3 regions of the Aminobacter sp. Y103A genome follow, and region 2 is predicted to be linked to each of the others. Evidence: predicted binding sites of a transcription regulator. Region 2 holds the regulator's gene; each other region holds the start of a gene.
What was found. Region 2 encodes LexA, which represses DNA repair genes until DNA is damaged. Its sites were predicted from a motif close to TGTTCNNNNTGTGTTCNG; they were not measured.

Region 1 (7,486 bases), 1.1 Mb from region 2:
AGCTTACCGATCCGGCTGCCTATGTCGTCCTGCCGGAGATCATCTCCAAGGAGCCGCTCGGGCCTGCCGTTCGACAGGGCGACGACAAGTGGTTCAACATCGTGCGCTGGACGCTGTTCGCGCTGCTCGAAGCCGAGGAACTCGGCATCACCAAGGACAATGCCGAAGCCGGCCTGTCCTCGGATAATCCTGCCATCAAGCGCTTCCTCGGCGCTGAGGGTGACAGCGGCCAGCAGCTCGGTCTCGATCCGCGTTGGAGCTACAACATTATCTCCAAGGTCGGCAATTTCGGCGAGATCTTCGAGCGCAATCTCGGCCAGTCGAGCGAGCTCAAGATCGACCGCGGCATCAACGCCTTGTGGAATGCCGGCGGCCTGATGTACGCCCCGCCGGTCCGCTGATCGCTTTCCTCCCCCGGGGTCGCGCGTCAGCGCGGCCCCTTTTCTTCCCGCCAGAATTTCCAGGTCGCGCGTCAGCGCGGCCCCTTATCTTCCCGCCAGAATTTCCAAGTCGCGCGTCAGCGCGGCCCCGCCTATGCTGCCTCGCGAGATTCCCGGCGCGTTCGTCGGGCCGCAGCATAGGTGCATTGATGAGCATAGCCGATCGCGTTCGCGTCAAGGATGTCAAAGTCCTGTCGGATGACTGGTATCTGTTGAAGAAGACGGTCTTCGAGTATCGCCGCAATGATGGCGAATGGCAGCTCCAGAGCCGCGAGACCTACGATCGTGGCAACGGCGCCACCATCCTGCTCTATGATTCCGTCCGCCGCACTGTCGTTCTCGTCAAGCAGTTCCGCTACCCGGCTTTCGTCAGTGGCTACGATGACATGCTGATCGAGACGCCGGCAGGCCTGCTCGACAATGCCAGCCCGGAGGAGCGCATTCGGGCCGAGACCGAGGAAGAAACGGGCTTCCGCGTCCGCGACGTCCGCCGCGTCTTCGAGGCCTTCATGAGCCCCGGCGCCGTCACTGAGCGGATCTACTTCTTCGTCGGCCGCTACGAGCCCGGCGACCGCATCTCCGAAGGCGGCGGCCACGAAGGCGAGGGTGAGGACATCGAGGTGCTGGAGATCGGCATCGATGAGGCGCTCGCCATGGTTGCCGACGGCCGCATCTGCGACGCCAAGACCATCATGCTGCTGCAATACGCAGCCCTTCACCTCTTGCGCGGAGCCTAGCGCCGATGTCGACCATCGCCCGCGAGCTCGGCATCTCCTTCGGCACGTCGCCGACCGGACCGCTCAACGCCATCACCGACGTTTCAGGCGTGGCCATCGGCCATCGCACCATTCGCTCGGGCGACCTCAACACCGGCGTGAGCGCGGTCCTGCCCCATGGCGGTAACATGTACCGCAATAAGGTGTTGGCCGCATGCGATGTCATCAACGGCTTCGGCAAGAGCACCGGCCTGATGCAGGTCGACGAGCTCGGTTCGATCGAGACGCCGATCCTGCTCACCAACACCTTCGGCGTCGGCACCTGCGCCAACGCGCTGATCCGCGCGGCGGTTCTGGAGAATCCGGACATCGGCCGCGAGACGTCGACGGTCAATCCCGTGGTCATGGAGTGCAATGACGGCCATCTCAGCGACATCCAGGCGCTCGCCGTCACCGAGGACGATGCCCGCGCAGCGCTTGCAACAGCCGCGTCCGGGCCGGTTGCCGAAGGCAATGTCGGCGCCGGCACTGGCATGAGCTGCTTCGGTTTCAAGGGTGGCATCGGCACTGCCTCGCGCCGCATCGAGTTGGCCGGCAGCGCGCATCATGTCGGCGTGCTGGTGCTGACCAATTTCGGCCGCGCCGGCGATCTCGTCCTTCCCGATGGTCGTCGCCCCGATCCGCGCAGCAGGCGAGAGGCCGAGAAGGGCTCGGTCATCGTCATCCTCGCCACTGACATCGCGATGGAACACCGACAGCTCAAGCGCGTCGTCCGCCGCTGCGGCGCCGGTCTCGCCAGGCTCGGCGCCTATTGGGGGCATGGCAGCGGCGACATCGCGCTCGGCTTCTCGACCGCTCGGACTTTCGATCATGACGAGCGTGCCGACTTCGTTTCCATCTCCGCCCTCAACGAAAACCGCATCGATCGCCTGTTCCGCGCCGCGGCCGAAGCAACCGAGGAGGCCGTGGTGAACTCGATGTGTGCAGCCGAGGTCATGCATGGCCGCGCCGGGCATGTCAGGCCGTCGCTGGCAGACTGGTTGAGAGAGCAGGGCTAGATCGCCTTCGACGGGCTCTGGAAGCAGGATTGCCGGGGTCGGAAAATAAACTTAGCATGTTCCTTCTTTGTTCTTAAAAAGGAGGAAGTCATGTCGCGGCAACTCCAGTTCGACTTCGGAGCAACTTCGCTTGGTTTGCGACCACCGTCGCGTTGGCCAAGGCAGGCAAGGTCCGACGCAGACAGGCTGATGTTTCGTCTGCATCCGGGTCAGTCGGCGCAGATGGCGACGGTGGCGGACCATACCCGCCGCAGCCATGGCCTGTCCGGGACGCCACGCGATGCAGGACAGCTGCACGTCTCGCTGATGGGGCTTCACAACGGCGGGGAGATCGACCGAACCACGGTGCATGACGCCTCGGCCGCCGCCGCGACAGTCAGAGTGCCGGCATTCGAGCTGGCCTTCGACCGCATCGCCAGCTTCCACAATCGGGAATCGAAACCGCTGGTTCTGCTGTGCGGCAAGGGTGCCGATAAGGTGGTGGAGCTCGAACGCCGGATCATCGATGCGTTGAACCGTGCGGGGCTCCGGCTACGCCGGCGCGTCGGCTTCGTGCCCCACTGCACCGTGCTCTACGCCGACAGGCTCGTCCCGGAAACGCCTCTCGACCGGCCGATCGTCGTCCCGATCACGGAGTTTCATCTCCTGCATCGTTCGGCCAGTGGCCGCCGCCGGAGCGTCGGCAACTGGCCGTTGCTGGGCTGAGGCTCAGAGCGGCAGCGGCTGACGCGCGTTGCGCCAGAACTCCTCAGGTTCTTCCAGCAGATGTGTCAGCCCGACACGCTCGAAGGCGAGTGCCGCCTGCTCGGCGGCATCGGCGAGGATGTCCTCGGCGTCGAGATGGTCGGTCCTGCGGCTGCGCATCAACACCTTGCCGTTGACGATGACGGTGTCGACGTCGGCGGCGTTGGCGAAATGGGCGATGCGCGTCACCGTCATGACGGGCGGGTAGAGATGCGGCTTGCGCATGTCGACCAGCACGATGTCGGCCTTCTTGCCATGCTCCAGCGACCCCAGTTCCTTCTCCAGGCCAAGCGCCCTGGCAGCGTCGATCGTTGCCATCTCGATGGTCTTGCCGGGCGGCAGATAGGCCGGGTCGCGGAAGTGGCGGCGGTGGTAGTGCATGCACTGCGCCATGTGGCGGAACATGTCGTAGCCGCGGTCGGGGGCGGCCGCGTCCGAACCCAGGCAGACATTGATGCCAGCCTCGAGCAGCTCCGGCACCGGGCAGCGGCCATAGACCGACATGATGGCGCTCGGATTGTGGATGATCGACGCGCCTGTCTCCTTCAGTGCTGCAAAATCTTCCTCGGTGAGGTCGACGCTATGACCCAGAAGCGCGAACTCACCGAGGACACCAAGATCGCGCGCCAGCGCGATCGACCCGTCGCGGTGGCCGTCCTGGGTGAACAGCACGCCCTTGCGACGGCGCAGATCCATGACCGCTTCGCCCATCTCGACGACCTGCCGTCGGGCATCGGCATCCGCCACCTGGGCGGCATAATAGACCGGCATGACAAGGCACACGCCGGTGCCGCGGCCGAGCAGGTCGTTCCAGCGATCGATCAGGATTTCGCTGACCTCGAGCTGGCGCTCGAAGCCGACGGATACGTCGCGCGCCTGACCGGTCTCCGAGAACTGGCGGTAGTTTTTCGGGAAGGGCGTCCGGCCGGGGCCGACGGCCATGAAGGTGCGCAGCCCGGATTCGGCGGTCGCACCGCAATGCGCGTCGCCATAGATGGGATCGTCGGTGCGGTAGATATCGGCGCCGCCACCGAGCAGCGTCATACCGGTGGTGATGCCGCCACGCAGGCGTTCGAGCTGGGTCATGCGCGCCTCGGCGCGCCAGAAGTCCGGCGTCGAGCCGCGCGCGTAGATCTCCTCGCAGGCGTCGAACCAGCTGTCGAGCCCGGCGCCGGCATTGCGCACCAGCCCGTGGCCGGCATGCGAATGGCTGTCGATCAAGCCGGGCATCGCCACCATGCCTGTGCCGTCGATGATGTCCCTGGCGCCGACAGGCTCGGCGTCGCCGTCGCCACCGATGGCGCTGATGCGGTCGCCGGTGACAGCGATCCAGGCGCGGTCGATCACCCGGCGTTCCGGGTCGACGGTGATCGCCGTCACGTTGCGGACGAGGATGTCTGGCTGCGTCATGTCACTGCTTTCCAAAAGTCGGCGGGCGAAATCGCATGGTTGCGGAAGTCCGAGCCGGACTTCCGCAAGCCATGTCAAACCGGGGCTACAGCCCCAGAATGTCTTCCAGGTCGCGCGCGAGCACGCGTTCGCTTTCGAGATCGAGCTGGTTTTCGATATGGGCGAGGTGGTGGTGCATGACGGCAAGTGCCGCCTTGGCGTCGCGCGCGGTGATGCTCTGCACGATCGCCGCATGCTCGTCGGGGCCGCAGTTCTGGATTTCCTTCTGCTGGTACATCGCCATGATCAGCGACGTCCGCGAAACCAGATCGCGCAGCAGGGTGGCGAGGATCTGCGATTGCGCCAACTCGGCGATCAGCATGTGGAACGCGCCCGAGAGCCTGATCGCACCGGCGAGGTCGCCGCCCTGGTGGGCCTTGCGCTCCTGGTCGACATGTTCGCCCAGCCGAGCGATTCCGGCGGCGTCGATGGTCGCGCACAGCCGCTCGACCAGCCTTTCCTCGATGGTGCGGCGGGCGAAGAACACATCGCGCGCTTCCTCGATCGACGGTTTGGATACGAACGCACCGCGATTGGGAACCAGTGTGATCAGGCCGTCGCGGGCGAGGTTCTGCAGCACATGGCGGATGCGTGCCCGGCTGGCGCCGAAGATGTCGGCAAGCTGCTCTTCTTTCAGCCGCGTGCCGGGGCCGATCTGCCGCTCGGCGATGGCGCTCCAGATCTTCTCGTAGATTTCCTGATCGGTGGCATGCCGCATGCCTGCTTCAGCGTCCATCCAATCCTCCTCCCGTTCGTCCCGATATGCGGCTCCAACCTATTCAAACCTAAAAGCGCGGCAAGTCAACAAATCTGTCGACAACGATTGTTGACAATAATTGGATACGATGACAGCGTGCGATGGATGGAGTCGGGAACCGACCTGCTACATGGTGGCGCGGGTCTGCCGTCCGGAAACGTGAGGCGCCGGTGCTTCGGGTGTATGATATCGGCACCCACCACATGCTGCGGATTGCGGTCTGAGGGAGAAAAAATGGATTTCGATTTCGCCGAGCTGCCCGAAATGGACCGCTACCGGCTGCTCACCAACTTCGTCGGACCGCGCCCCATCGCGCTGGTCACCACCATCGACGAGCATGGCTGCAACAACGCCGCGCCGATGAGCTTCTTCAACGTCTTCTCACATGAGCCGCCGCTGCTCATCCTCGGCATGCAGACCCGTCCTGATGGCACCGCCAAGGACACCGTCGCCAACATCCGCCGCTCCGGCGAGTTCGTCGTCCACATGGTCGACATGGCGATTGCCAGCGAGATGATCGTCACCGGCATCAACTTCCCCGCCGACGTCGACGAGATCGAGCTCGCCGGCCTGACCAGCACGCCGTCGAAAAAGGTCGCGGCACCCCGCATCGAGGAATCGCCCTGCGCCATGGAGTGCCGTGTGTCGCAGATCCTCGATTATGGCCGCCGCACCATCGTCATTGGCGAGGTCGTGCAGATGTATGTTCGCGACGACTGCCTCGATGAGCGCGGCCGCTATGTCCGGCCCGAGGTCTACCAGCCGATCGCCCGTCTCCACGCCGACAACTACATCGTTGCCGCCGACCAGTTCGTGCTCAAGCGCCCGGCCGAGCTTTTTCCTCAAGAGGAAAAAGCCGCCAATGCCGCCCCGAAGTCGGAAAAGGTCATCGGCTGAGGCCAGAGCCTTGTCGGCCCACCCGCTCCACCGCAAGGCGTAAGCCCCCGACGACCTTGCATGGGAAGGGCGCTCGTTTCGGGCGCCCTTTCTGTTTGGGCGTCAGTCCTCGGCCGCCGCGCCAATGTTCTCGCTCAGCACGCGCAGCACGCGGGTCGCGCTTTCGATGTCGGCGTCGTCAACACCGGTAAGCACCAGGCAGCGCAGCTCGGCGACGTCGGCGAACATGCTGTCGGCCTCGCGCCGCGCCGTCGGCGTCAGAAAGATGCGCTTGGTGCGCCGGTCGCCGTCGGTGGTGCAGCGCACCACCAGCCCCTTCTTCTCCAGCCCGTCGATGAGCCCGACCAGCGAGGGCTGCTCGATCTGCATCTGCTCTGCCAGCTCGGCCTGCGTCTTGCCCTCGCATTTGGCGATCTGCATCATCAGTCGGGCGCGCGCCAGCGTCAGGCCGCGCTCCTTCACCCGCGCGTCGAACATCGTCCTGAGCTTGCGGTTGACCTTCAGCAATTCGTCAAAAAACGCGCTCTTCAGCTCGGCGCTGCTCATATCGATCCCCTTTTGTTCTTTTGATTATCATTAGATGCCTATGTAATTCGCGGCAATATCTCCGGCAAGAACCATCCTCCTAGTCCCTTCGGACGAGGCTGCGGCTTCGATCAGCGTAGGTAATGTCCATTCTCGCCAATGGAGCGGCGCAGCCGGGGATGGAGGAGGTGGGGTGTGGTCCTGCGCAATCTGGCAAAGCTCGACCTCAACCTGTTGCATGTCTTCGAGGCCGTCTACGGCGAGGCCAGCATCACCCGTGCCGCCGAAACGCTCAACGTCACCCAGCCCGCCGTTTCCAACAGCCTGGCGCGCCTGCGCGACATCTTCGGCGACCAGCTGTTCGTCCGTGCCCGGCAGGGCATCGCGCCGACGCCGCTCGCCGAAACGCTGATCGGCCCTGTCCGTGAAGCGCTCACCGCGCTCGACCGCACGCTCGCACGGCATGAGCGCTTCGACCCGCTCGCCTCCGAGCGCATCGTCTCTTTCAGCATGAGCGACTATGCCGAGGCGGTCGTGCTGGCACCGTTTGTCGGCGAGTTGAACCGGCTGGGCTCGAGGCTGACGGTGCGCAACCGCTTCCTTGCCGAGCGCGACCTGTTTCCCGGCCTGGCCTCGGGCGAGATCGACTTCGCCGTCGAGTCGCATCCGCTGGCCGAGGATGGTTTCGGCCAGCGCCTGCTGTTCAGTGACGAATTCGTCTGTGTCATGCGCCGGGGCCATCCGGCGGCGACCGAACCCTTCACCATCGAGCGCTACATGGCGCTCAGCCACTTGCACATCTCCAATCGCCCGCGCTTTGCCAATCTGGTCGACGGCGCGCTGGCCCGGATGAAGCTGAAGCGGCAGGTGGCGGTGCATCTCGAACATTGCCTGGCCGCT
Region 2 (7,486 bases):
CCTAGAACGGCGAGCACATCGAACACTCCGGGGGAAGTGCTCTTGCCCGTCAGGGCGGCCCGCAAAGGCTGCGCCACGCCGCCCAATTTAAGATTTTCGCGGCCGGCAAACTCGCGGATCGCGGCCTCTGCATTGGCCGCCGTCCAGTCGGCGGCAGCGACCGTCGCGAGCGCCGCATGCGCGCCCTTGAGGATATCCTTGGCTGGGCCGGCGAGCAGGCCGGCGGCCTTCTCATCGAGCGGCAGCGGACGCTGGGCAAACAGGAAGCCTGCGCCGTCAGCCAGTTCGATCAGCGTCTTGGCACGCTCCTTGAGGCCTGGCATGGCGGCAAGCAGCTGTGCCTTGCGCGTGTCGTCGAGCCCGCCGAGGATGGCATCGCCGCCGGGCAGATAGGGCAAGGTGGCAACGAAGATGTCGAACAGCTTCTTGTCGTCCATCTGGCGCATATGAACGCCGTTCAGCGCCTCGAGCTTGGCAAAGTCGAAGCGTGCCGCGCCCTTGTTGACGTCCTCGATCTCGAACCAGCTGATCATGTTCTCCATGCTCATCACCTCGTCGTCGCCATGGCTCCAGCCGAGGCGGGCGAGGTAGTTGAGCAGGGCCTCAGGCAAATAGCCCATGGCGCGATAAGCATCGACGCCGAGCGCGCCATGGCGCTTGGACAGTTTTGCGCCGTCCGCACCATGGATCAGCGGGATATGCGCCATCACCGGCACGTCCCAGCCCATGGCGTTGTAGATGACGGTCTGGCGCGCGGCGTTGGTCAGGTGGTCGTCGCCACGGATGATGTGGGTGACGCCCATGTCGTGATCGTCGACGACGACAGCATGCATGTAGGTCGGTACGCCGTCCGAACGCAGGATGATGAAATCGTCGAGATCCTTGTTGGGAAAGCGCACATCACCCTGCACGCGGTCGAGCACCAGCGTCTCGCCGTCCTGCGGCGCCTTGATGCGAATGACCGGCTTGACGCCAGCCGGCGCCTCGGACGGGTCGCGGTCGCGCCAGCGGCCGTCATAGCGTGGCGGCTTGCCCTCGGCGCGCGCCTTCTCGCGCATCTCGGTCAGCTCTTCCTGCGAGGCGTAGCAATAATAGGCTTTGCCCATGCGCACGAGTTCTTCGGCCACCTCGCGATGGCGCGGCGCACGCTCGAACTGCGAAATCGGCTCACCCTCCCAGGTCAGGCCGAGCCAGGTCAGGCCCTCGAGGATCGCTGCAGTTGCGGCGTCGGTCGAGCGCTCGCGGTCGGTGTCCTCGATACGCAGCAGCATGGTGCCGCCGGTGTGGCGGGAATAAAGCCAGTTGAAGAGAGCGGTACGCGCGCCACCAATGTGCAGATAGCCGGTGGGCGAGGGGGCGAAGCGGGTGACGACAGGCATGGCGATTTCCAAGGGAAGCAGTGCGCTTGGCCGAAAAACCGGCGGCGCATGGCGTTTGTGTGCGGTTGATGTAGCATAGAAGGTCTGGGGCGCAAGAGGCAGGCCCGATGGGCGACCGCATGCGGGAGGGGCAGGCCGGTAACAATCCGGTGGTCGAAGCCAGCGAGCGCGACTTGCTGACCTCTCCAGCCGTGCCTGCCGTTGCGTGGACACCACCAGCTCTGCCCGAGAGAGATGCTGCTCCTGACGCCGATGCATCGCCGTTTCAGCGAGGACACAAGTCCTGGCTACGGCAAGGATCGCAATTGCTGGTCGGTCACCGGATCACCGCACGATCCACCCTGGCCGCGATCGAAACGGAACTCGACCGCGGTGCGGCGTTCCTGATTCTTCCGGTTTTTCTGGCCGCCGGTGCCCTGGTGTATTTCGCGCTTCCGAATGAGCCGGATCTCGCGCCGCTCGTCATTGTGTCAGCGACACCGGCCGTCCTCGCCTTCCTAACGCGCGGACGGCGGCCTGTTCACTACGCGCTGGCCGCACTCGCCGCCTCAATGCTCGGCATGGCGGGTGCAAAGTTCGAGACGGAACGCATGGCAACGAAGATGCTGGGCGCCGAGATCTCGACTGCCATCACCGGGCGCGTCGTCGAAATCGACAATCTGGACAAGGGCAGGGTGCGGCTGACGCTCGACGTTCTGGCGACCGCGCGCCCGGTCTTGCGTTATACGCCCGATCGGGTGCGGCTCGTTGCCCGCAAGCTTCCTGAGGGCGTCATGGCGGGGTCCGAGGTGACGGGTTATGTCAGGCTGATGCCGCCGTCCGGGCCTGTGCGGCCGGGCAGCTATGATTTTTCCTTCGAAAGCTATTTCGACGGCATCGGCGCCAGCGGCTTTTTCATGAAAGGCCCGGAGTTTGCTGCAACCACCCAGCCGCTGTCGGCCAGTGATCGTGCATTCGCGTCGATCGAGAATGTGCGCCAGAAGATTGCCCAGCGTATTCGCGACCGCATTGGCGGTCCGGAGGGCGAAATCGCGGCTGCCCTGGTCGTCGGCGTGAGCGGCGGCATTCCCGAGGATGTCAATGAGGCGCTGCGGCGTACCGGGCTCTACCACATCATCTCGATCTCGGGTCTGCACATGGCGATGGTCGCAGGCACGGTCATGCTTTTGATGCGGCTAGGCTTCGCCGCCTTTCCCGGCTTCACCTCGCACCGGCCGGTCAAGAAGTACGCGGCAGGCGCGGCACTGCTCGCCACCGGTGGCTATCTGTTCATTTCAGGCGCCGAGGTCGCGGCGCAACGCAGCTTCATCATGCTGGCGGTGATGCTGACGGCCGTGCTGCTCGACCGCGCAGCACTCACCATGCGCAACCTGGCGATCTCGGCCGTCGTCGTGATCATGATCTCGCCCCACGAAGTCGTCGGGCCGAGCTTCCAGATGTCGTTCGCCGCAACGGCAGCCCTCGTTGGCGCATATGCCTGGTGGTCGGACCGGCGGGAGGAGCAGGCGCTGCCGGTCGGTCAGAGATCGCTGCCGTCCAAAATCTTGCGCTGGCTTGCGACAGTTGCGATAGGTCTCGCCGCGACGTCGGTGATTGCCGGGCTCGCGACCAGCGCTTTTGGCGCATGGCATTTCCAACGTGTCTCGCCCCTCAGCCTGTTCGCCAATCTGGCAGTCAGCCCGTTTGTGTCTGTCCTGGTCATGCCCTTTGCCGTCATGGCTGGCATCTTCATGCCGCTTGGACTCGACGGCCCTTTCCTCGACACGATGGGCTTCGGCCTGAAGGCAATGATTGGCATCGCCACCTGGTTCTCCGAGCGCTCGCCGGTCGATGCGGTCGGCCTTGTCTCGTCACATGCGGTATTGTTGCTCACTGCAGCACTCGTCATCGCGTCGACGGCAACGACCTGGCTGCGCGCCGCCGCACTGCCATTCGCGGCCCTTGGGCTGCTGACGGTCGTGGAAACGGAAACGCCCAACGTTCTCGTTTCGGAAGATGGCCGCCTCGTCGGCGTCCCGGTCGACGATGGCAAGCTGGCCGTCAATCGCGTCCGGCCGAACCAGTTCACCGTCGACAACTGGCTGCGCGCGCTGGCGTCGGAAACTCTCGTCACCCCGGCCCGTTCGGCCGCGAATGCAACGAACGGGACTGTCCGTTTGCCCAGCGAGACCGGCTCACAGCCAACAGCCGAGGCAGATGTCGCCGGTACGATACCCGGCAAACCAGTATCTGGAGAGCTAAACGCCGTCGGCGCGGACGCCTTCGTCTGTGACAGCGGGCTGTGCACGGTTCAACAACCGGAGGGGGCACGGATCGTCCATGCGGCGAATGCGAGCGCCGCTGCACGAGCCTGCGACAACGCGGATCTCATCGTCGTCGACGATGCCACGGCAAGCGACGTCTGCCCCGGCGTGGCCGTGCTCACCAAGCGCGAGCTGGCGCGCCTTGGCAGTGCGTCGATATTCATCACAGCCGCGGCGGCTGGCGTAGATCGGGCGGTCGAGATACGCCACGCCGTGGCGGAACCGTACCGCCCGTGGCATGCGCAGCGCCAATTTTCGCGCGAGGCGAGGGGCCTTCCACCCTACAAGCGAGCGGAGATGCCCCCGAAGACACCTGCCGGGGCAACCACGGCGCACCCGAAAGCGCCGACTGCGACCACACGGTGAGTCCGAAATCTGTACCCGCCGTCGCAGAGCCGTCAGATACGGCACGATAGCAACAGGGCAGATCAGTCCGGCTTACAGATTGCAGCAGGATGGACAGGCCGAGGTGGCGGAAACGCAGCCCCGGCAATCAATAGCGGCGGATCAGGCCGACAAGCTTGCCCTGCACCTTGACCCTGTCCGGTCCGAAGATGCGGGTTTCATAGGCAGGATTGGCGGCCTCAAGAGCGATCGAGGCACCCTTGCGGCGGAAACGCTTGAGCGTCGCTTCTTCGTCGTCGACGAGGGCGACGATGATCTCACCGGGATTGGCCGTGGTCGAGCTGCGGATGACCACAGTGTCGCCGTCGAAGATGCCGGCCTCGATCATCGAGTCGCCCTTGACCTCGAGCGCGTAATGCTCGCCGCCCATGATCATGTCTGGCGGCACCGAAATCGAATGCGTCTTGTGCTGGATGGCGTCGATCGGCACACCGGCAGCGATGCGTCCCATGACGGGAATGGCAACCGCCGAAGCAACATCGTCGTCATTGCCGGCCGACATGCTGCGTGACGGCTCGGGTTTGCGGCCGAGGCTACCCTCGATGACGCTGGGCGAGAACTTCTTCGCCGCGTTGAGGCCAGGCGCGATCGAATCGGGCAGGCGCAGCACTTCAAGCGCGCGCGCCCGGTTGGGCAGACGCCTGATGAAGCCGCGTTCTTCGAGCGCCGTGATCAGGCGATGGATGCCGGACTTGGAGGCGAGGTCGAGTGCTTCCTTCATCTCGTCGAAGGACGGCGGAATACCCGCTTCCTTCAGCCGCTCGTGGATGAATAGCAAAAGCTCGTGTTGTTTACGCGTCAGCATCGCCACCCCCGAGGAATCAGAAGAAAAACAAACCCAGAACAAACACTATCTGTTCCAGTTGTGTTCCGCAACTGTTGATATTTCGTGAAGGGTGGAAGGTGCTGCTCAGCGCAACATCATCACCTGGCAGGCGCTGCCGGCTTCGACTGCAGGCGCGAAGGGCACCCGCACGATGGCGCAGTTGGCGTCGGCCAGCGTGCGCAGCATCGAAGAGTCCTGGATCAGGTAGGGTGTGACGACGAGACCCTCAGCGGTCTCGCGCGCATTCGCGCGGACAAAGTCCTGGCGCAGGTCGTTGGCCGCCATTGCCGTGTCGAGAATGCCGTTGCGCATGTCGGGTGAATAAGGGCGGCCGCCAAGCTTCGCCAGCAGAGGTTTCAGGAAAATCTGCGAGCAGATCAGGCTGGCGACCGGATTGCCCGGCAGGCCGACGCAGCGGCTGTTGCCGAGCCGGCCGAACATCAGCGGCTTGCCCGGGCGCATCGCGATCTTCCAGAAGTTGAGATCCATGCCGAGATCGGTCAGGACACGGTGAACGAGGTCGTGGTCGCCGACCGAAGCGCCGCCCAGCGTGACGATCACATCGGCGTCGGCGGCGAGCGCCTTGGCGACCAGTGCGGAGATTGCCTCGGTGCGGTCGGCGGCGATGCCGAGATCGAGTACGCGCGCGCCAACCGACTGAACGATCGCTGCGACGCCATAGGCGTTGGAGGCGATGATCTGGTCGGGCCCGGGATTGCTGCCCGGCGGCAACAGCTCGTCGCCGGTGGCGATGATGGCGACCAGAGGCGCCCGCAGCACTTCGACGCTGGGATGATTGGCAGCTGCGATCAGCGAGAGCGCTGCCGGGTCGAGCACACGTCCTGCATCAAGGATGAGGTCGCCCTGCTTGAAGTCGAGGCCCCTGGCGCGGATGTTGCGGCCAGCAAGCGTTGGCTCGAGCACCGCGATCTCGCCATTGCCGAGATCGCGAACGTTCTCCTGAATGACGACGGTATCAGTGCCTTGTGGCACCGGTGCGCCGGTGAAGATGCGGACGCACTCGCCTGGTCCGACGGTGCCCGTGAACTGCTTGCCGGCGGGTGCCTGGCCGATAACCTTGAGCTGCGCCGGCAGTGAAGCGATGTCGGCGGCCTGGACGGCGTAGCCATCCATGGCGGAGGCGTCAAAGGGCGGCTGGGTGCGCAGGGCGTGTAATGGAGCCGACAGCACGCGGCCTGATGCCTGGGCAAGGCCGACAGTTTCCGTGCCGCGTGGTTCGGCAGCGTCGAGCAGGCGCGCCAGGGCGTCGGCGACGGGCAGCAGCGCCATCTATTCGGCAGCCTTGTAGTCGCCCGACTTGCCGCCGGTCTTCTCGACCAGCCGGATGCCGGAGATCACCATGCCGCGATCGGCGGCCTTGGCCATGTCGTAGATGGTAAGGCAGGCGACCGAGGCAGCCGTCAGCGCTTCCATCTCGACGCCGGTCTTGCCGGTGACGCGGGCAAGCGCAGTGACGCGCAGGCCGGGCAGCGCCTCATCTGGCTCGATCTCGACCGAAACCTTGGTCAAAAGAATGGGATGGCAGAGCGGCACGAGCTCATGGGTGCGTTTGGCCGCCATGATGCCGGCGATGCGGGCGGTGCCGAGCACGTCACCCTTCTTGTCGTTGCCCGACAGGATCAACGCCAGTGTCTCCGGGCGCATGACGACATGGCCTTCGGCAATTGCCGTGCGTGTCGTCTCGGCCTTGTCGCCGACGTCGACCATGTTGGCCTCGCCGGTGGCGCCGATATGGGTGAGGGTGGTTGCCATGTCAGGCGCTTGCCAGGGCTGCGCCATCGAGCAGCGCACGCGTCGCCGAGGTCACGTCGGCCTGCCGCATCAGGCTTTCGCCGACGAGGAAACTGGAGATGCCGGATTTCTGCAGACGCAGGCAATCGGCATGCGTGAAGATGCCGCTTTCGCCGACCAGCAGCCGGTCTGCCGGCACCATCGGCGCGAGGCGCTCCGACGTGTCGAGGCTGACCTCGAATGTGCGCAGGTTGCGGTTGTTGATGCCGAGCAGGCGCGACTGAAGCTTCAGCGCGCGTTCTGTCTCTTCTTCGTCATGGACCTCGACGAGCACGTCCATGCCGATTTCGAACGCCTCATCCTCGATACGCCTGGCATCGTCGTCGCTCAGGCTCGCCATGATGATCAGGATCGCGTCCGCGCCCCAGGCACGTGCTTCGTGCACCTGGTAGGGTTCGAACATGAAGTCCTTGCGCAATGCCGGCAAGGCGCAGGCGTCGCGCGCGGCGGTCAGGAACTCCGGTGCGCCCTGGAAAGACGGCGTGTCGGTCAGCACCGACAGGCAGGCAGCGCCGCCGTCGGTATAGGCCCTGGCGAGCGCCGGCGGATCGAAGTCGGGACGGATCAGGCCTTTGGACGGGCTCGCCTTCTTGATCTCGGCGATCAGGCCAAAGCGGCTTTCACTGTGCCTGGTTTCGAGTGCCGCGAGAAAGCCGCGCGGCTTGGTGACGTCGCGGGCGCGCGCCTTGAGCTCGGCGAGCGGCAGCAGCGCCTTCGCTGCGGCGATCTCGTCGCGCTTGTAGGCTTCGATGCGGCGCAGG
Region 3 (7,486 bases), 380 kb from region 2:
CGACGTCCGCGGCACCAAGGTGCCCGTCGACGTTCATTCTCTTCCCTTCACGCAGCATCGCTACCGCAAAGGATAATTTCCATGACCAAGACCTATTTCACCGAAGACCACGAGTGGATCCGCGTTGAAGGCGACATCGCTACCGTCGGCATTACCGACTACGCCCAGGAACAGCTTGGCGACCTGGTCTTCGTCGACCTGCCGGAAGCCGGCCGCAAGCTCGCCAAGGGCGACGTCGCCGTGGTCGTCGAGTCGGTCAAGGCCGCATCGGACGTCTATGCACCGATCGACGGCGACATCACCGAAGCCAATGCAACGCTCTCGTCCGACCCGGCGCTCGTCAATTCGGCTGCATCAGGCGACGGCTGGCTGTGGAAGATGAAGATCGCCAATGCGGGCCAGCTCGACGGCCTGATGGATGAAGCGGGCTACAAAGCCCATATCGGTTGACAGGATCGCCTGAGATGACCACCGCACCCTATCCCTTTTCGGCCCGCCACATTGGGCCCGGCCCAAAACAAACCCGCGCCATGCTCACCGCCATCGGCGTACCCTCCGTGGAAACGCTGATTTCGCAGGCCGTGCCGAAGTCGATCCGGCTCGACCGCGCGCTCAACCTGCCGGCCCCGGCGAGCGAACATGAAGCGCTTGCCGAGCTTGGCGAGAAGATGGGCCGCAACAAGGTGCTGAAGAGCTTCATTGGCGCCGGCTATCACGGCGTCAACGTGCCTCCGGTCATCCAGCGCAACCTGTTCGAGAACCCGGCCTGGTACACCGCCTACACGCCTTACCAGGCCGAAATCAGCCAGGGCCGCCTGGAGCTCCTGTTCCACTTCCAGACGCTGGTCGCCGAACTGACCGGCCTGCCGGTCGCCTCCGCCTCGCTGCTCGACGAAGCAACCGCCGTTGCCGAAGCGGTCGGCATCGCGCTGCGCCATCACCGCGACAAGCGCAGCCGCGTCGCCATTGCGGGTGCAGCGCACCCGCAGGTCCTCGACGTCGTTCGTACCCGCGCCGAGCCGCTGGGCACCGAGATCGACGGCGAGACCATCGACGACAACACGGCAGCGCTGATCGTTTCCTGGCCCGACACCAACGGCGTCTATGGCGACCACAGGGCGGCGATCGAGAAGGCCAAGGCCGTCGGCGCCATCGTCATCTTCGTCTCGGATCCGCTCAGCCTGACCGTAACCGATACGCCTGCCAGCCTTGGCGCCGACATCGCCGCAGGGTCGATGCAGCGCTTTGGCGTGCCGATGGGCTTTGGCGGTCCGCACGCAGCATACTGCGCCGTCTCCGACAAGCTGACCCGCCTGATGCCTGGCCGCCTCGTTGGCCAGTCGGTCGACAGCAAGGGCCGCCCCGGTTACCGCCTCGCACTGCAGACCCGCGAACAGCACATCCGCCGCGACAAGGCGACGTCGAACATCTGCACCGCACAGGCCTTGCTTGCCAACATGGCGGCATCTTATGCCATCTGGCACGGCTCGGTCGGCCTGCAGGCGATCGCCGAGCGGGTCCACGCGCTGGCCAGCCGTCTTGCCGAGAGCCTGAAAGCTGCCGGCCTGCCGGTGCTTGGCGACAAACGTTTCGACACCGTCACCATCGAGGCCAAGGGCAAGGCCGAGGCTATTGCCGCCGAGGCCGAGAAGACCGGCCGCCTGCTGCGTGTCATCGACGCCGACCATGTCTCGGTCGCCTTCGACGAGACCTCGACAGCTGCCGATCTCGAAGCGATCGCTGCCCTGTTTGGCGCAAAGGTCGTGGCCGAAGCCAAGCGTTCGCTGCCGGGCCAGCCGCGCGGCAAGGAGTTCCTGACCCAGCCGGTGTTCCACCAGAACCGCTCGGAAACCGACATGATGCGCTTCCTGCGCAGGCTGGCCGACAAGGACCTGGCGCTCGACCGCGCCATGATCCCGCTCGGCTCCTGCACCATGAAGCTCAATGCCGCCGCCGAGATGATGCCGGTCAGCTGGCCGTCGGTCGCCAACCTGCATCCGTTCGCGCCGACCAGCCATTCCCTCGGTTATCGCGCGATGACCGACGACCTCGAAGCATGGCTGTGCGAAATCACCGGCTTCGACGCCGTCAGCCTTCAGCCGAATGCCGGCAGCCAGGGTGAATATGCCGGCCTTCTGGCCATCCGCCGCTATCACCATTCGCGTGGTGAGACGCAGCGCAACATCTGCCTCATCCCGTCCTCGGCGCATGGCACCAACCCGGCCAGTGCTGCCATGGCCGGCATGGACGTTGTTGTCGTGCACTGCCTCGAAGATGGCGACATCGACGTCACCGACCTCAAGGTGAAGGCCGAGCAGCACGCCGACAAGCTCGCGGCGCTGATGTTCACCTACCCCTCGACGCATGGCGTGTTCGAGGAAGGTGCGCGCGACATCTGCGAGATCGTCCATGCCCATGGTGGCCAGGTCTATTTCGACGGTGCCAACCTGAACGCGATGGTTGCGCTTTCGCGGCCCGCCGACATCGGTGCCGACGTGTGCCACATGAACCTGCACAAGACGTTCTGCATTCCGCATGGCGGCGGCGGCCCCGGCATCGGCCCGATCGGCGTCAAGTCGCACCTGGCGCCGTTCCTGCCAGGCCATGTCGAAATCGGCAGCGCGCATGCGGTGTCGGCTGCCCCCTTCGGCAGCGCCTCGATCCTGCCGATCACCTGGATGTACATCCGGATGATGGGCGCTTCGGGTCTCAAGCACGCGACGGAGACGGCGATCCTCAATGCCAACTACATCGTCAGCAAGCTCGAGGCGCACTATCCCGTGCTGTTCAAGGGCCGCAACGGTCGTGTCGCGCATGAGTGCATCCTCGACACCCGCGTGCTCAAGGAGCGTGCGGGCATCTCGGTCGAGGACATCGCCAAGCGCCTGATCGACTACGGCTTCCATGCGCCCACCATGTCGTGGCCGGTTGCCGGGACGCTGATGGTCGAGCCGACCGAGTCCGAGCCGAAGCACGAGATCGACCGTTTCTGCGAAGCGATGATCGCCATCGCCAACGAAGCGGCAAAGGTCGAAAAAGGCGAATGGCCTAGGGATGACAATCCGCTGGTCAACGCGCCACACACGGCGACCGAGACGCTGGCCGGCGAGTGGAAGCACCCCTACTCGCGCCTCGAAGCGGCCTATCCCGGCGGCGATCCCGACACTGTCTCCAAGTACTGGCCGCCGGTGTCGCGCATCGACAACGTCGCCGGCGACCGCAACCTGGTCTGCGCCTGCCCGCCGCTGAGCGAGTACCTCGGCGCAGCCGAGTAACCTGACCCGGCGAACACCTTCATCGGCGGCGCACCTCACGGGCGCCGCCGATTTGATTCATAGCCTGTCGGCTTAAACCGCAGCGTACGCCGAAATGGCCGTTCGTCAGAGATCGAACGGGTGGCCCAACGGGGTCGGGCTACGCAACTTTGATGCAGTGTTCAGTTCGGGAAACTCATTCAGTATCGGTACAACAGTCTCGACAAACATGTTTCCCATGGCGATTCCCACCGCCGTCCTCAACTCAACAAAGTCTTTGTCGGAGATTTTGCCTTGGCAATCCAAAAGAAGGTCGTTTAGTAGAACTCTACTTTCTACCGCTATATCAAGAAGGCGTTCGAATGCCTCTCGCCTCTCCATCGCACTCTCCGACTCTTTGCTTTACTTTGTAAATCAAGCTCTCGCATCGCGACATCAAAGGCAACCATCACCCGCCTGCCTGTGCAGCCAATCCGGAGTGAGCCCTGCAGCTAGGTCGGACAATCGTCGGGTTCGCCGATGCTATCAAGCAAACAGCAGTTCCGGCTCGCGATAAGCCTTGCTGCCCGCATTTCCAGCCGTCGCGACGCGGTTGCGGCCGGCGCGCTTGGCGGCGTAGAGCGCAGCATCGGCTCCAAGCAGCATCTGTTCGACCGTGCGCGGCTCATCATCGCCGAAACACACGCCAACGCTGACCGTGCTCCGGAGCGGGCCGAGCTTGGTGCCGACGACCTCGGCGCCGAAAGACGCGCCAATCTTGCGCAGGACGTCATAGACCTCCAGCGTGCTCATTCCCGAGATGACGATGGCAAATTCCTCGCCACCGAGCCGGAATACCTCGACGCCGTCGCGCGATTGTCTTCTGACAACATCGGCAAAACGCTGGAGCACCCGGTCGCCCACGGCATGGCCGAAGACATCGTTGGTCCGCTTGAAGTGGTCGAGATCGGCCATGGCGAGAGCCCGGCGTTCACCGAACTGCGTGTCGCCATGCAGCGACGTAAGCGCCCGGCGGTTCATCAGCCCCGTCAGCGGATCGGTCAGCGTTTCCTCGGTCAGCCGGCTCTGGGTGCGCAGATGGTGGAACGAGATGGTGAGTGCCCCAAGTGCGGTCATGCAGGCAACGACCACGACAGTATTGACGTCCTCGGCCCAGTTCCTGGGCACGCTGCCGAGCACCCACTGCTTCTGCTGCACGATGACGAAGGCGCATAGCGCGAAGGATATGGCGCTGCTGCCGGTAAGCAGCGAGACCGGGGCCAGCACGCGGCGGTCGACCTCCTTGCTCGTCCAGAATGCGGTCGCGGTCATGACGAGGATGCCTGTTACCGCCGAATAGGCGATGACAAAGCCGAGACCGTCGAAGCCCGCCGCGGTGACCACGACTGTCAGGACGATGATCGCGGCGACCGGAAAGGCTGCGGGTTTCGACCAGCCGCGCTCGATATACTGGTCGGCGGAGGTGAAGACGACGAAGAAGCCGGCGACGAGCAGCGCCAACATGCCCTGCCCGAGCCATGAGGAGGCATGGCGACCATAAAGCCAAAAGGCGATGACATGGGTGACAAGAAGTAGTATTCCCACCGCCATCGTGAGAACGAAACGGGACTGACGCGCCGTCAGCCAGATCGCGACGAGTGTTCCGCTCAGACACGCACCCGACAGGGCCGTGGCGAGCAACAGGGAACCAAAGTCAAGCACGGGGGCGCGGCCTTCCTGATGTCCGAATGTTCGGGCAGCAGTTATTGGACATTCCGGGTCAGCCGCAACCTTACATTGCCGCGCCATCGTCAGCTGAGTGCTGCGACTTCGGTTAGCGTTTACGAAAGGTTGCGCCGGCCCTGCCAATTCGGGCAAATCGAACGGGCGGGGGACGAACAGATCAGGAACTGTTGCCGGACCGGCAAAACTGGCAAACTCGACAAGTGATTCGCAGCGCGGAACAACCGTATTGAGCATGGACGACAACAGCGACCTTTTCGGCAATCTCGGCAACCAGCCTGCACGCCCCGTTTCCCGTCCGGTTGACCCGCTGGTCGCGGCGGCCGCGGCGGCGAAGCGCCCTGCTCCGGCAAAGGACGCCAGCGACAGCTACAGTGCTGCCGATATCGAAGTTCTCGAAGGCCTGGAGCCCGTCCGCCGTCGCCCCGGTATGTATATCGGCGGCACCGACGAAAAGGCGCTGCACCATCTCTTTGCCGAAGTCATCGACAACTCGATGGACGAGGCGGTGGCTGGCCATGCGACCTTCATCGAGGTCGAGCTCGACGCCGAGGGGTTCCTCACCGTCACCGATAACGGTCGCGGCATCCCGGTCGATCCGCACCCCAAGTTCAAGAACAAGTCGGCGCTCGAGGTCATCATGACCACGCTGCATGCCGGTGGTAAGTTCGACTCCAAGGTTTATGAGACCTCGGGCGGCCTGCACGGTGTCGGCGTTTCGGTCGTCAACGCGCTCTCCGACCAGCTTGAAGTCGAGGTGGCGCGCAACCGCAAACTGTTCCGTCAGCGTTTTTCGCGCGGCGTCCCGCAGGGCGGGCTGGAAAGCCTTGGCGACGTCCAGAACAGGCGCGGCACCAAGGTGCGCTTCCACCCCGACCCGGACATCTTCGGCAAGGGCGCGCATTTCGAACCGGCACGCATCTACAAGATGGCGCGCTCCAAGGCCTATCTGTTCGGCGGCGTCGAAATCCGCTGGAGCTGCGATCCCACGCTGATCAAGGAAAAGGACGAGACGCCTGCCAAGGCCGTGTTCCACTTCCCCGGCGGTCTCGGCGACTATCTCAAGGCCTCGCTCGGCAGTGAGATGCAGGTCACCCGTGAAATCTTCTCGGGCAAGAGCGAGAAGCAGAGCGGCCACGGCTCGGTCGAGTGGGCCGTCACCTGGTTCGGCGGCGACGGCTTCATCAATTCCTACTGCAACACCATCCCGACGGGCGACGGCGGCACCCACGAGATGGGCTTCCGCAACATACTGACGCGTGGCCTGCGCGCCTATGCCGACCTCGTCGGCAACAAGCGCGCCTCGATCGTCACCAGCGAAGACGTGATGATCTCGGCCGCCGGCATGCTATCGGTGTTCATCCGCGAGCCCGAGTTTGTCGGCCAGACCAAGGATAAGCTGGCAACTGTCGAGGCCATGCGCATCGTCGAGACGGCGATCCGCGACCCGTTCGACCACTGGCTCGCCGACAATCCGCAGGAAGCTTCCAAGCTGCTCGACTGGGTGATTGCGCGCGCCGACGAGCGCGTGCGGCGGCGCCAGGAAAAGGAAGTGTCGCGCAAGAGCGCGGTGCGCAAGCTGCGCCTGCCCGGCAAGCTGGCCGACTGCACGCAGAATGCTGCCGCCGGCGCCGAACTGTTCATCGTCGAGGGTGACTCGGCGGGTGGCTCGGCCAAGCAGGCGCGCGACCGCTCGATGCAGGCGATCCTGCCGCTGCGCGGCAAGATCCTCAACGTCGCCAGCGCCGGCAACGACAAGCTGGCCTCGAACCAGTTGATCGGCGACCTGATCCAGGCGCTCGGCTGCGGCACGCGCTCGAAATACCGCGAAGAGGACCTGCGCTACGACCGCGTCATCATCATGACCGACGCCGACGTCGACGGCGCGCACATCGCCTCGCTTTTGATCACCTTCTTCTACCAGGAGATGCCAGAGCTCGTCCGTGGTGGACACCTTTACATGGCGGTGCCGCCACTCTACTCGATCCGCCAGGGTGGCAAGGTCGCCTATGCCCGCGACGACGCCCACAAGGAGGAGTTGCTGAAGACCGAGTTCACTGGGCGCGGCAAGATCGAGATCGGTCGATTCAAGGGCCTTGGCGAGATGATGGCCTCGCAGCTCAAGGAAACGACGATGGACCCGAAGAAACGCACGCTGCTGCGTGTCGAGGTCAATGAGAGCGAAGACGACACCAAGAGCGCCGTCGACGCGCTGATGGGAACCAAGCCGGAGCTGCGTTTCCGCTTTATCCAGGAACGCGCCGAGTTCGCCGCAGCGGACGCGCTGGATATCTGATCAGGATTTGAATGAAGAAAGCGGCCCGCAGTCAGGCGGCCGCTATCGCCAGAGCGTGGCCGCGGGCGTTTTCACGCAGGGCTTCGAGGTGGATCGACTTCACCAAAGAGGCCAATTCGCCTTCGGCTGCCTGGCCACCCAGTTCCTTGAGCATCAGCCAACTGACTTCCTGGGCACCGGCGACACGACGGCCATTGGCAACTTCGCGCCAGAT

Region 1: Amn_RS07865 (2'-5' RNA ligase family protein) is a predicted target of LexA. The motif match lies at 2,272-2,289, and genes of this name have one in related genera.
Region 3: parE (DNA topoisomerase IV subunit B) is a predicted target of LexA. The motif match lies at 5,128-5,145, and genes of this name have one in related genera.

Annotation. Positions count from the first base shown of each region.
Region 1 covers NZ_AP017986.1:1,636,900-1,644,385, forward strand. Annotated here, with positions in the region: gene Amn_RS07850 (amino acid ABC transporter substrate-binding protein) at 1-401, shown strand, start outside; gene Amn_RS07855 (NUDIX domain-containing protein) at 590-1,177, shown strand; gene Amn_RS07860 (DmpA family aminopeptidase) at 1,183-2,214, shown strand; gene Amn_RS07865 (2'-5' RNA ligase family protein) at 2,404-2,919, shown strand; gene Amn_RS07870 (amidohydrolase family protein) at 2,923-4,368, opposite strand; gene Amn_RS07875 (GntR family transcriptional regulator) at 4,454-5,143, opposite strand; gene Amn_RS07880 (flavin reductase family protein) at 5,399-6,061, shown strand; gene Amn_RS07885 (MarR family winged helix-turn-helix transcriptional regulator) at 6,164-6,607, opposite strand; gene Amn_RS07890 (LysR family transcriptional regulator) at 6,782-7,486, shown strand, end outside.
Region 2 covers NZ_AP017986.1:2,743,425-2,750,910, forward strand. Annotated here, with positions in the region: gene gltX (glutamate--tRNA ligase) at 1-1,385, opposite strand, end outside; gene Amn_RS13435 (ComEC/Rec2 family competence protein) at 1,487-4,048, shown strand; gene lexA (transcriptional repressor LexA) at 4,176-4,892, opposite strand; gene Amn_RS13445 (molybdopterin molybdotransferase MoeA) at 4,998-6,203, opposite strand; gene moaC (cyclic pyranopterin monophosphate synthase MoaC) at 6,204-6,686, opposite strand; gene trpC (indole-3-glycerol phosphate synthase TrpC) at 6,688-7,486, opposite strand, start outside.
Region 3 covers NZ_AP017986.1:3,122,482-3,129,967, forward strand. Annotated here, with positions in the region: gene gcvT (glycine cleavage system aminomethyltransferase GcvT) at 1-76, shown strand, start outside; gene gcvH (glycine cleavage system protein GcvH) at 82-450, shown strand; gene gcvP (aminomethyl-transferring glycine dehydrogenase) at 465-3,275, shown strand; gene Amn_RS15290 (GGDEF domain-containing protein) at 3,780-4,955, opposite strand; gene parE (DNA topoisomerase IV subunit B) at 5,212-7,272, shown strand; gene Amn_RS15300 (DUF2336 domain-containing protein) at 7,304-7,486, opposite strand, start outside.